Regions from separate parts of the Rossellomorea yichunensis genome, predicted to be linked through region 1. Evidence: riboswitches for the same ligand, from Rfam matches in the RefSeq annotation. Region 1 holds a riboswitch; the other holds the start of a gene.
What was found. Region 1 has a riboswitch for thiamine pyrophosphate ahead of RSX31_RS00410 (ABC transporter substrate-binding protein). Riboswitches for the same ligand answer to the same signal wherever they lie in the genome.
Positions count from the first base shown of each region.

Region 1 (5,888 bases):
TTGCAATCCGGTATTTCTGAAAATGGTTGTCCCCTGGCAAATTACGAACCTGGTTATGCGATGTTGTGTACCTGATTTCCACATCCATTTTTTCAAACTTTTCTTTGAGCTCTTTACCAAGGGGATATTCCAAGGCATTCGGTTCAAAGTAGACCAATTGTGGCACGAACGGTTTAACCATGATTCATCCCTCCTACAGGTCTCCAAATGATTGAGTATAAGCTTGCTCCGCTTCAGCTTCCGAAGAATACACCGCAATTTCATGTGTTAAAGGATAATAGGTTTCATATAAAAATAATGCCAGTTCGTTCGGATTTTCCGGGTCATGCACGACGGCTGCTTCCTGCACGTTAGCTACACTTTGTGTATGCGGATTCCGATAAATCACATATACTACATCGCCTGCTTGATAAGGCATATATTGATCATTCAGTTCCATTCTTTTCACCTTTTCCCTAAACGTCATTACTATCATTTTTTGTTATCTTCCTGATAAATATGATGGTAAAAGATGTTTATAAAAAAACTTCTCCTGCACCAATGATGCAAGAGAAGCCTGATTTAGGAAATCCCATAAAATTCGGTTGTATTCTTAAATAGTTGTTTATATACTTCTGCTTCTTTGATATGTTTTAATTCGGCGATTTTTTCAATGGACCGATGCATGATTCCGGGGTGGGTCATCCTTCCCTGGAAGATCCCTTCAAAACGCCAAGGGCCATCCGTTTCAACCATAAGTCTCTCGATTGGGTACTTCTTAACAAGATCTTGTATTTCCTTCTCATAAAGGACATCAGGAGTAATGGAGATGGAATAGTCATTTTCCTTCATTCTTTCAATCGTCTTTTCATCTCCCTTAAACCAATGAAAATGAGCTTTCTCTATGGAGTGCTTTTCTAACAGATCACAAACGATAGGCGCATGCTCGTACACGGCATGAAGGATGATCGGTTTATTGATCCTTTTTGATTGGATCATAAACCGTTCCAAGAGATCGATATACGGTTCCACTTCAACTTCAGGATGTTCTTTCATTTTATAATAAGGCAATCCTACCTCTCCAATCGCCACTATTTCGTGTTGATGGAGTTCAATCAATGATAGAAGCTCCTCGACATCTCCATCAGATGGCAGATCCTGCTCCGGATGGAAACCTGCAGCCGGTTTGACCCTTGCATCTCTTCTTGAGAGATCTAAATTGGTCCTGGTCGATTGAAGGTGGAACGATACAGATATGAGTGCTTCTACAGAATACAGATCAAGTTCCTGCAGGATCTTATCACGCTCGTATCCTTCGTATAAATCCAAGTGAATATGGGCATCAATCAAGGAAGGTTTACACATATTGAGAAAGCTCCTCAAAAATGCTCGTTTTCCATTTCAAAAACTCCTCCGTTAAGAGAATTTCTTTATCGCGGGGGCGGGGAAATGGTACTTTGAACTCCTTCTGGACCCTGGCTGGCCGAGTCGATAATACAATGATCCGGTCTGACAGGAACAGGGCTTCGTCGATATTATGAGTCACAAATAGAACGGAACTCAAATCTTCTTCCCAAATGGAAAGGAGCCATTTCTGCATGTCCAATCGTGTGAATTCATCCAGGGCAGAAAAGGGCTCATCTAGGCATAAAAATGATTGAGGACTGACAAGGGCACGAATAAACGCCACCCGCTGCTTCATCCCTCCGGATAAATCATCAGGATACGCATTCTCATACCCCTTCAAGCCCGCCCGTTCAATCATGCAGAGCGCTTTGTCCCTATCTTTCTTCCCGTGTAACTCCTGGCCAAGCATCACATTCTCAATCACGGTTCTCCATGGCAGGAGGGAAGGACTTTGCGGCATATAACTGATGGTCCCTCTTTGACCATTTATCGATTTTCCATCTAATTGAATGTCTCCGGAATCTGGTGTGAACAATCCACCGATCACATGAAACAGGGTGCTCTTCCCGCTTCCGGAAGGACCAAGGATCGACACAAACTCCCCTTCTTCAACATGAATGGAAAGCTCATCGAGGATCAGCTCCCCATCAAAGTATTTTGACATATTTTGTATGGATAAAGTCGTCATGTTACCTGTCCTCCTTTCGGTTCCACTTAATCATGATTTTCTCTAATAACAAAATGATCCCAAAGAAAACGAGGCTGAGCATCATGATCATGAAGATGGCTACAAATACCCTGTCTGTCCTGAAGGAGGAAGAAGCAAGAGTCATATAGACACCGATTCCTTTCTGGGCACCTAACCATTCTGAAATCACCGCCCCCATCACACTATAGGTAGCTGAAATTTTCAATCCTGAGAAGATGGAAGGAAGTGCATGCGGCCATTCAACTTTTCGAAAGATTTGACTTTTTGTGGCTCCCGACATTTTCATATAGAGGATGTACTCTGCATTTGTCTGCCGGAACCCATCCAATGCCGAGACCGCTACCGGAAAGAAGCAAATCAGGGTAATGACAATGATTTTCGGTAATAGTCCAAATCCAAACCAGATTACAAGTAATGGTGCCAGGACGATGATCGGAATATTTTGAGACAAAATCATAAGTGGATATATCGCTTCTCTTACCTTAGGCAGAAGGTGCAGACCCACTGCAGTCCCGATTCCTATCGTACATCCAATCACAAACCCTCCGATCGTAAGGAGGGTTGTCGAAGCAAGATGTCCTGTAAACGTGGACCATGAGGCGACTCCTTCCGCCCATATTTCTGAAGGTGAAGGCATTAGCCATGCCGGCACCTCAAATACTCTAATGGTGGATTCCCAAATGATGAATAAAAGGATGATGACCAAGAAGGGTCTCCATCCTTTCGATATCCATGCTTTCATCCTTTATACTTCTCCGTTAATTGATCCATTTCAATCCCGGCTGGCTGATATAATACCTTGATTTGAGAAATGACGTTTGAGCTGCCCATTTCAATCATTCGTTCATTCATTTGTTCAATCACCTTAAATAAGTCAGATAGATTCCCTTCCATTGTTGTTTCTAATGGATGGACTTCATAACGGACACCAGATTTATCAATGACCGCGATGGCTTCATCCACGTATGGTATAACGTCTTCACCATTTTTCGTCTTTGGAATAATTTGTATGCTTACGAGTGCGTTCCCCATTTTGTTCACCTCTTATTTTGGTAAAAATTCGTTTGTGAATGCTTTTTTACTGTCCAGTTCCTTATCTAATAAATCGTTATCATACATCCATGAAGCATAGTTTTCCCAAACCTCCAGCTTTTGCTCTCCCCATTTGTCAGCGTCATCCTTGTATTTAGGAGACAGCCACTCCTGACTCTTCATGACTAATTCTTTATCAAGGTCCGGAGCTGCATCTAAAAGGATCTCACCGGCCTCTTCCGGATTGTCGATTGCAAATCCATAGCCTTTTGAAGAAGCTGATAAAAATGCTTTGACTGTTTCAGGGTCTTTTTTAATCATCTTTTCATTCGTCGTCAAAACAGGGGTGTAATAATCCAGTTTTTCAGAGTAATCCTTTACGTACATCATATTCAATTCCTCACCGCGAAGCTCTGCTTCAATCCCTGTCCATCCATAGTAGATCCACGCAAAGTCAACATCCCGTTTCACGGCAGTAAAGAAATCTGTATCCCCCATGTTTACAAAATCCACTTTCTCTACATCAGCATTTTCTTGTTTCATAATAGACGTCATGACGGCTTTTTCTACAGGTGATCCCCATCCTCCATAACTTTTCCCTTCAAAATCCTTAGGAGTCGTTATACCCTTATCCTTAGGTGAAGCAAACCCGGATGTATTATGCTGTATGACCGCAGCGATAGATACGAGTGGTACGTCCTGTACCCTTGCTTGTGTGACACTTTCCTGATATCCAACTCCGAACTCAGCTTTACCCGAGGCAACTAGTTGATCTGCCCCTGCCTCACCAGGTAAGATGATATCCACATCAAGTCCCTGCTCTTTAAAGTATCCTTTTTCTTTCGCAACATATAATCCAGTGTGATTGGTATTCGGTGTCCAGTCCAGCACAACCGTAACCTTTTTAAGACCTTCTTTCTGTTCTGATGTATTTCCTCCACCACCGCAAGCAGTTAAAAGAAAGACAGAACAGATAATATACATCCACTTTTTCATCATGATTCCTCCTAAAAATCCTTGTATGTAGTTGTAACGTTTATTCTCTATTCTTCACATAGTAGAGAGAATGAATGTAAAACACCTTAAAACATTAGGACACAACAACAAAAAAAGCGCCCCAAGCTTCAGCGAGGGACGCATTGTTAAACATGATTATGTAATGTTTAAGAGAATGTTTCCTACGCTGGTATCAGCCAGTTCAGGTTCAAAGGGTCAGTATCTGTCAGGATACAATCTCAACCGGCCACACCGGTCCCCCTACACTTGTACTATGAAATTAAACGTTATCTTCTTCCCTACTTTGCCACAGAAAAGGTGGATATTCAAGCATTTCCTCTTAAATAGATTTACATTTGAAAGGCCAGTTGATAATCACTGGAATTTACCAGCCTGTTAATGAATGGGATGTATGCAGATACAAGGTGTGAATACCCTTTTTGATTGTAAAAAAAGGTGTATTGAAGAAGAAAGATAATGACTAAGAATGGCATCAGTTCCTTTTCTTCCTGAGTTAAAGTACCTTCGGACTGATAGCCCCCCATAAAGGCATGGATACGTTCAAATTGCTCATCCCCCGTTTGCTTGACCTGGTCTTTGAGCGTCCCTGCAAGAAAGTAACAGACATCTGCTATACGGGGTGCTTTCCGTATCCTCTCGAAATCTATGACCCCTGTCACCCTTCCTTCTTTCATGAGGATATTACGGGGATGACAATCGCTATGTACGAATTGATGGGGTAATTTGCTATAGGAGTAAGACCATTCATTAAGCCTTCCTAGAAACCCCTCACCCCACCTTTCTATCATTTTAGAACCCTTTCCGCCTATCCACTCTCTCAAATGTGTTTCAACTTTCCATTCTTCTACCTCGTTTTTACAGACGTATTGTTTTAGCCTGCTATGGAGTTGGGAAAGATACGTTCCCACCCCTTCAAGAGAAGTTAAGGAATAGACTTGTACTGGCAGACCTTCCAGAGCTTGGTACAGGGAGTAGAAAGCTTGATGCTGTTGTACATATGGGTGTTGTGAGACAGTTAACAGCGGCCTTTCAACAGGAAGTCCCTTTTCCAGTAAAAAAGAAGTTAAGAGCAGCTCTTCTATTCGCTTCTCCACTGAGGAGTTCAATCTCTTTTTTAAATAAAATGTCTTCTTCCGACTCTTCACCTTATATACATTTGGGTGACTTTCCACGGTCTCTATGGAGGAAGGATGAACCTTCCAGTTCAACAATACATCATGAAGAGGTTCAATCATTTTTAATTCCTTTCCAAACATAGTAATATACATTTAGTATGACTATGAAAGAATGTCTACATACCATATGAAAAGAGGTTGCATCGATGCAAAGGATACAAATGACGGAAGACCTATCATTCTCAAGAATCATTCATGGGTTGTGGAGACTTGCAGATTGGAATCAATCAAAGGAAGACACTCTTTCTTTGATCCAGCACAATATTGGAAACGGAATCACGACTTTTGATCACGCAGATATTTATGGCTCGTATACATGTGAAGCCTTATTTGGAGAGGCTCTCAACCTTCAGCCATCCATACGAGAAAAAATGGAAATTGTAACGAAATGCGGTATTGTCCTGCCTTCTGACAACCGTCCGGAACATAAAACACATCATTACAACACGAGTAAAAAGCACATTTTGACTTCTGTTGAAAACTCCCTGCAGAATCTGAAAACGGACTACATCGATCTTTTATTGATTCACAGGCCAGATCCATTTATGAATGGGGAAGAAGTGGCTGAA
Region 1 covers NZ_JAVYAD010000001.1:78,645-84,532, reverse strand. The annotation lists gene splB (spore photoproduct lyase) at 1-181, opposite strand, end outside; gene RSX31_RS00435 (transcriptional regulator SplA domain-containing protein) at 194-439, opposite strand; gene RSX31_RS00430 (TatD family hydrolase) at 562-1,344, opposite strand; gene RSX31_RS00425 (ABC transporter ATP-binding protein) at 1,337-2,074, opposite strand; gene RSX31_RS00420 (ABC transporter permease) at 2,076-2,837, opposite strand; gene RSX31_RS00415 (thiamine-binding protein) at 2,834-3,127, opposite strand; gene RSX31_RS00410 (ABC transporter substrate-binding protein) at 3,140-4,123, opposite strand; TPP riboswitch at 4,286-4,396, opposite strand; gene RSX31_RS00405 (phosphotransferase enzyme family protein) at 4,474-5,379, opposite strand; gene RSX31_RS00400 (aldo/keto reductase) at 5,466-5,888, shown strand, end outside.

Region 2 (5,888 bases), on a different contig from region 1:
ACACGAAAATTGGAAGAGTTTACAAAGGTGATGTTTTAACAGATATTATCCATAAATCCTATGAAATCATGCAGAAGCAAAAGGCGATTCAGAATCGGAAATATTAGTATTTGTTAATGATGAATTTCATACGATTTTCTTGTCTAAACGGGCGGGGGAATTCTTATACCGTTTGTATGAAAATGGGTATAATTTATGTCATACTATAAGTTACATAGTTAAAAAACTGAAAGTAAAAGAGGTTATTTTATTGTGCAAATGCCGAAAAAGTTAATCAATATTCAAAAAGGTTCCGGAATTTCCCCGTACATATGGAGCATCATCAGCATCCTTCCATTTTATTTTATCTTTCAGTCCTCCTCTACAATTGAAATAGTTGTAGGGATTTCCTTAACCATCATGTTCTTTATTTCTTTACGATTTGCTTTTATTTCAAGGGATTGGCCGGTTTATTTATGGACATCGATTTTAATCGCGATATCCATTACCATGACCATTCAATTTAATTTTATCTATTTTGCTTTTTACATTGCCTACTATAATGGGAATATAAAAAACCGGGTGGCGTTTTTAACCCTATATATCATTCACTTGGTGTTAACGACGGCATCGATCAATTATAATTTTGTTATACAGGATGAATTATTTTTATCTCAATTTCCTTTTATTCTGATCATTTGGATAAGTGTCATTCTGTTGCCGTTTAATATTTATAACCGAAATAAACAGGTCCAGCTCGAAGACCAGTTGGAAGATGCTAATAAACGTATTTCAGACTTGGTCAAGCAGGAGGAACGCCAGAGGATTGCCCGTGATCTACACGATACTTTGGGTCAAAAGCTTTCTCTTATCGGCCTGAAAAGCGATCTGGCCAGAAAATTGGTGTACAAAGATCCAGAGCAGGCACGAAACGAGTTAAAGGATGTTCAGCAAACGGCTCGAACGGCTTTAAGTGAAGTAAGGACAATGGTATCTCAAATGAGAGGAATTCGACTAAAAGACGAAATCGTAAGGATCAAACAGCTATTAAAGGCAGCGGAAATTGATTTCGTGATGGATGATGAGGTCATGCTGCCCCAGGCATCACTCTTTCTGGAAAATATCTTGAGCATGTGCCTAAAAGAAGCCGTGACGAATGTTGTCAAACACAGCAAGGCGTCACACTGTGAGCTGATCATCGAAGAATCGGATAAAGAGATGACCATCATAGTGAAGGATGATGGAATGGGAATCGAGGGAGATTACACTCAGTCTAAAGGCAGCGGCTTAATCGGAATGAGAGAACGGTTAGAATTTGTGAATGGGAGCTTAGATGTTTATTCCGAGAATGGGACCACTTTGATTATGAGAGTGCCGAAAGTGATCAAGCAAACAGACAGGGAGGGAATGGAATGATTCGAATTGTTATTGCAGAAGACCAGCGAATGTTATTAGGTGCCTTAGGCTCTTTACTTAGTTTAGAGGATGATATGGAAGTGGTTGGAAAGGCAGGAAATGGAGAGGAAGCCATTGCCCTCGTCCACGAGCTGCAGCCGGATATTTGTATCATGGATATTGAAATGCCTAAAAAGACAGGTCTTGAAGCAGCAGAGGAATTAAAAGGCGAAAATTGCAAAGTGATTATCCTGACAACCTTTGCAAGGTCCGGATATTTCCAGCGTGCATTAAAAGGTGGCGTGAAGGGTTATTTGTTAAAGGACAGCCCAAGTGAAGAACTGGCGAACTCGATTCGTCTTGTAATGGAGGGTAAACGTATTTATGCACCGGAGCTCATGGACGATGTGTATAGTGAAGAGAACCCCCTGACTGACCGTGAAAAAGAAGTGTTGGAGCTGGTTGCTGACGGGAAAAACACGAAGGAGATAGCCGAGGAGCTTAGCCTCAAAACGGGTACCGTCCGAAACTACATCTCAACCATACTCGACAAGCTTGAAGTTAAAAATCGAATCGAAGCCATCACGCAATCAAAAGAAAAAGGATGGTTTAAATGATGGACAGGGACGGACCTCCATGTTGGAGGTCCGTCCCTGCTTTTATGGTAGTTTTTGTATTACTGTAATCTATCGTATGTATTTTTATACATTCCTGGCAATCACTTAAGTTTGCTTTGAAAGAGTTTAACGCTAAATGAATTCCATTTAATTTTTCATAGGGCGTATCCTTTGCTATGATTGATTTTGCGTGGAAAGGGCAGGTGGAAAAATGATGAAAGGTTTTCTTTTTGCTGTTGACAAGTGAAAGAATCGTGGTACGATAACATCGAATACAAAATTTCATAGGACGATCCACTAGGGGTGCCTTCTAAAAGGCTGAGATTAAAGTGTGACTTTAAGACCCTTTGAACCTGATCTGGTTGAGACCAGCGTAGGGAAGTGGTGTTTGACGGTCACATAGAATCGAATTCTATCAAACTGATCTCAAGCCACTTTCTGTATGCGGTATGCATAATGAAAGTGGCTTTTTTTGTTGCCCATTTCGGGTCGTCTGGAAAAGGAGAAAGATACAATGTCATTTACAGCGTACTTAAGAAACGAAGTGAAGGAAATTTGGGAAGCGAGTTTTCACCATCCTTTCGTTAAAGGTATCGGGGATGGAACCCTCCCCCTTGAAAACTTCAGGTACTACATTCTGCAGGATGCCTATTACCTCTCACACTTTTCGAAGGTGCAGGCACTCGGTGCAGCCAAAGCAACAGATTTACATACTACATCCAGAATGGCAACACACGCAGTAGGAACGAATGAAGCAGAGCTTTCCCTTCATGAAAATTTCTCAAATCGTTTAGGGATTACGGAAGAAGAAAAACGGCAGTTCAAACCTGCTCCTACTGCCTATGCCTACACCTCGCATATGTATCGTTCCGCACAATATGGGGGGCTCGCAGATATCCTGGCGGCAATACTCCCCTGCTACTGGTTGTATTATGAGATCGGTGAACGCTTGAAATCATGTACACCTGAGGAGGTCATATATCAGGAGTGGATCGCAGCTTATGGTGGAGAGTGGTTTGGGGAGCTAGTAGAAGAACAGATCCAGCGACTGGATGTATTGGCAGAAACGATGACAGGAACAGATAAGGAAAGAATGAAAGAGAATTTCATTTTGAGCAGCATTTATGAATTACAGTTTTGGGAAATGGCATACACACTTGAGAAGTGGCCGTTTCAGGCATCTCTAGGTAAGGAAGGTAGAATACATGTCTAAATTAAAGCTGACGGACATTTTAGTAACGGTCGTGATCTCCATAGGTTTTGGGATTATATATAAGCTATGGGGACCGGTTTACAACCTATTAAAGCCATTTGGATTGCATGCTGATCAACTGATCTATGGCATGTGGTTCATGGCGGCAACCGTGGCTTTTTTAATCATTCGGAAACCTGGTGTCGCACTTCTGGCAGAGATTGCTGCCTCTTCAGGGGAATTTCTCATGGGAAGTGAATGGGGTCTCGAGGTACTATTGTTCGGTTTAATCCAAGGTTTGTTTGCAGAGTTGATTTTTCTTATCACCCGCTATAAGCGTTATGATGTCCTCATCATTTGTACAGCAGCTGTGGGCTCAGCAATTGGCTCAATTCTGATGGACTATTTTAAAGGGTACATGGGAGACCTCGTTCTGTGGAATTTGTCACTTTTTATTGTTGCCAGATTAATAGGATCCATCGTGATAGCAGGCATGGGAGCCTTTTATCTTGTTAAGGCTTTGGAGAAAACGGGGGTAACCAGTTTGGTCAGACGTGCGGACCAAAAAGATTATGATGCCCTGAATCAGTAAAGGAGGGAAGGACGATGCATATTGAAAATCTGCGCCTTACATTTTCCGGTTCAGAGAAACTGATGTTTAAAGACATAAGCCTTTCGATAGAAGACGGGGAAAAGGTATTGCTACTGGGGCCATCTGGTTGTGGAAAATCCACACTCCTCCAGGTTTTATCCGGTGTGATACCCCATTCGATAGATGTGCCGATGAAAGCTGACTCGATTGAGCGTCCTGAATCCTTCGGATATGTCTTTCAAGATCCGGACGCTCAATTTTGTATGCCCTATGTAGATGAGGAAATTGCCTTTGTTTTGGAGAACAAACAGATTCCAAGAGACGAAATGCGAGAGATAATTAACGATCTGTTAGAGAAAGTGAATTTAAGTCTGACGGATTCCCATACAAAAATCTCCTCTCTATCAGGGGGGATGAAGCAAAAATTGGCCATTGCTTCTGCTCTTGCGCTCCATCCCCAAACACTATTTCTGGATGAGCCTACAGCCATGTTAGACGAAGAAAGCACCAAATCTGTATGGGAAACAGTGAAGACGACATGTAAAGATAAAACGTTACTTATCGTTGAGCATAAGTTGACTCACGTATTGGAGATCATTGATCGTATTATTCTTTTCGATGTGAATGGAAGGATAGTGGCTGATGGTCCAAAGGCTCACATTTTATCACATTTCAAGGAAACATTGAAATCGGTAGGGGTATGGTATCCGGAGGCGTGGAAAGATTATCTTTCATCCCATCCTCCGGAGAAGGTTGCCCCGTTTGGAAAAAAGAATCTAAAGCTAGAGAACTTCAAAGGGTATATACAAAAAGAGGAGAAAATCCACCTTGAAAATGCCGTCAGCTTTAAAGGTGAATGGATTGCAATCACCGGAAAGAACGGAGCCGGGAAATCAACATTACTCCACAGTCTCATGACATTCATCCAAACGACCGGGACGTATGAATTATATGGAAGACAGGTGAAAGGAAAGAATGTTCCCGAGGAATGTACGTTTGTTTTTCAAAATCCCGAGTTTCAGTTTGTGACACACAGTGTGTTTGATGAAGTTGCGTATACCTTTCGGCTCATGAGAGTGGATGAAGGAAGAGTGGAGGAAAAGGTGCATGCACTATTGAAGCGATTCAAGCTTTATCCATACAAACATCATCATCCCTATCATTTATCCATGGGGCAAAAGCGGAGGTTAAGCGTCGCAGCATCACTTGTCAGGAATAAAGATATTCTATTATTGGACGAACCGACCTTTGGCCAGGATTCTCAAAATACGTTTGCGTTACTTGAGATGCTTCAAGACTATCAAAAAGAAGGATCTACCATTCTGATGGTGACACATGATGAAAATATCATTACTCACTTTGCATCCAGAGTATGGGTCATTGAAAATGGGCGTCTCACCCAGGATTTCTTTAATGAGATTGCTGGTAGTAAAGCAATATGAATATAGAAATCGAGCATAGAGAAACCTGGCTCCATCAAATCAATCCCAGCTTTAAGCTCTTGACCTTGATCGGGATTTTTGTAATTCTGCTTTTTATTCATTATCTTAACTTGTTGTTATATTTGAGCTTTCTCTTTTTTCTCCTGTTATGGGTTTTCTCAGGGTATTCATATAGAACCGTCAGTTTAATGATCCTACCCTTTTTTCTTGTTTTCATCTCTACAGCTTCATCAATGATTTTATTTGGGAAAGGTGAAACAACATGGATGAAATGGGGATTGATCCACATTACCGAAGAGAGCTTTTATCGGGGGATCCATGTTGGATTGCGTACCATCGTATTCGCTATATTGGGATTACTATTTGCTCTTACTACGAGACCGATGAAGCTATTCTATTCCCTCATGCAGCAACTGAGATTAAAACCTAAGTATGCGTATAGTTTTATGGCCGGATTCAGATTAATCCCCATCATGATTGAAGAATTCTTGACGATACGAAACGCGATGAGAGTCAGGGGAGTTGAAGAACGGAGAGGAATAAGGCACGTATTCCATAAATTGAAATCGTATTCCATACCCCTGCTTGCCCAGAGCATCAGAAGAGCTCACAGAATTGCCGTAGCCATGGAAACAAAAGGTTTTAAAGGAAGTGGGCAACGAACCTATTAC
Region 2 covers NZ_JAVYAD010000002.1:110,093-115,980, reverse strand. The annotation lists gene RSX31_RS04995 (hypothetical protein) at 1-107, shown strand, start outside; gene RSX31_RS04990 (sensor histidine kinase) at 259-1,395, shown strand; gene RSX31_RS04985 (response regulator transcription factor) at 1,392-1,991, shown strand; TPP riboswitch at 2,281-2,388, shown strand; gene tenA (thiaminase II) at 2,506-3,204, shown strand; gene RSX31_RS04975 (ECF transporter S component) at 3,197-3,775, shown strand; gene RSX31_RS04970 (ABC transporter ATP-binding protein) at 3,790-5,217, shown strand; gene RSX31_RS04965 (energy-coupling factor transporter transmembrane component T family protein) at 5,214-5,888, shown strand, end outside.
Region 2: another riboswitch for thiamine pyrophosphate. It lies ahead of tenA (thiaminase II); the one in region 1 lies ahead of RSX31_RS00410 (ABC transporter substrate-binding protein).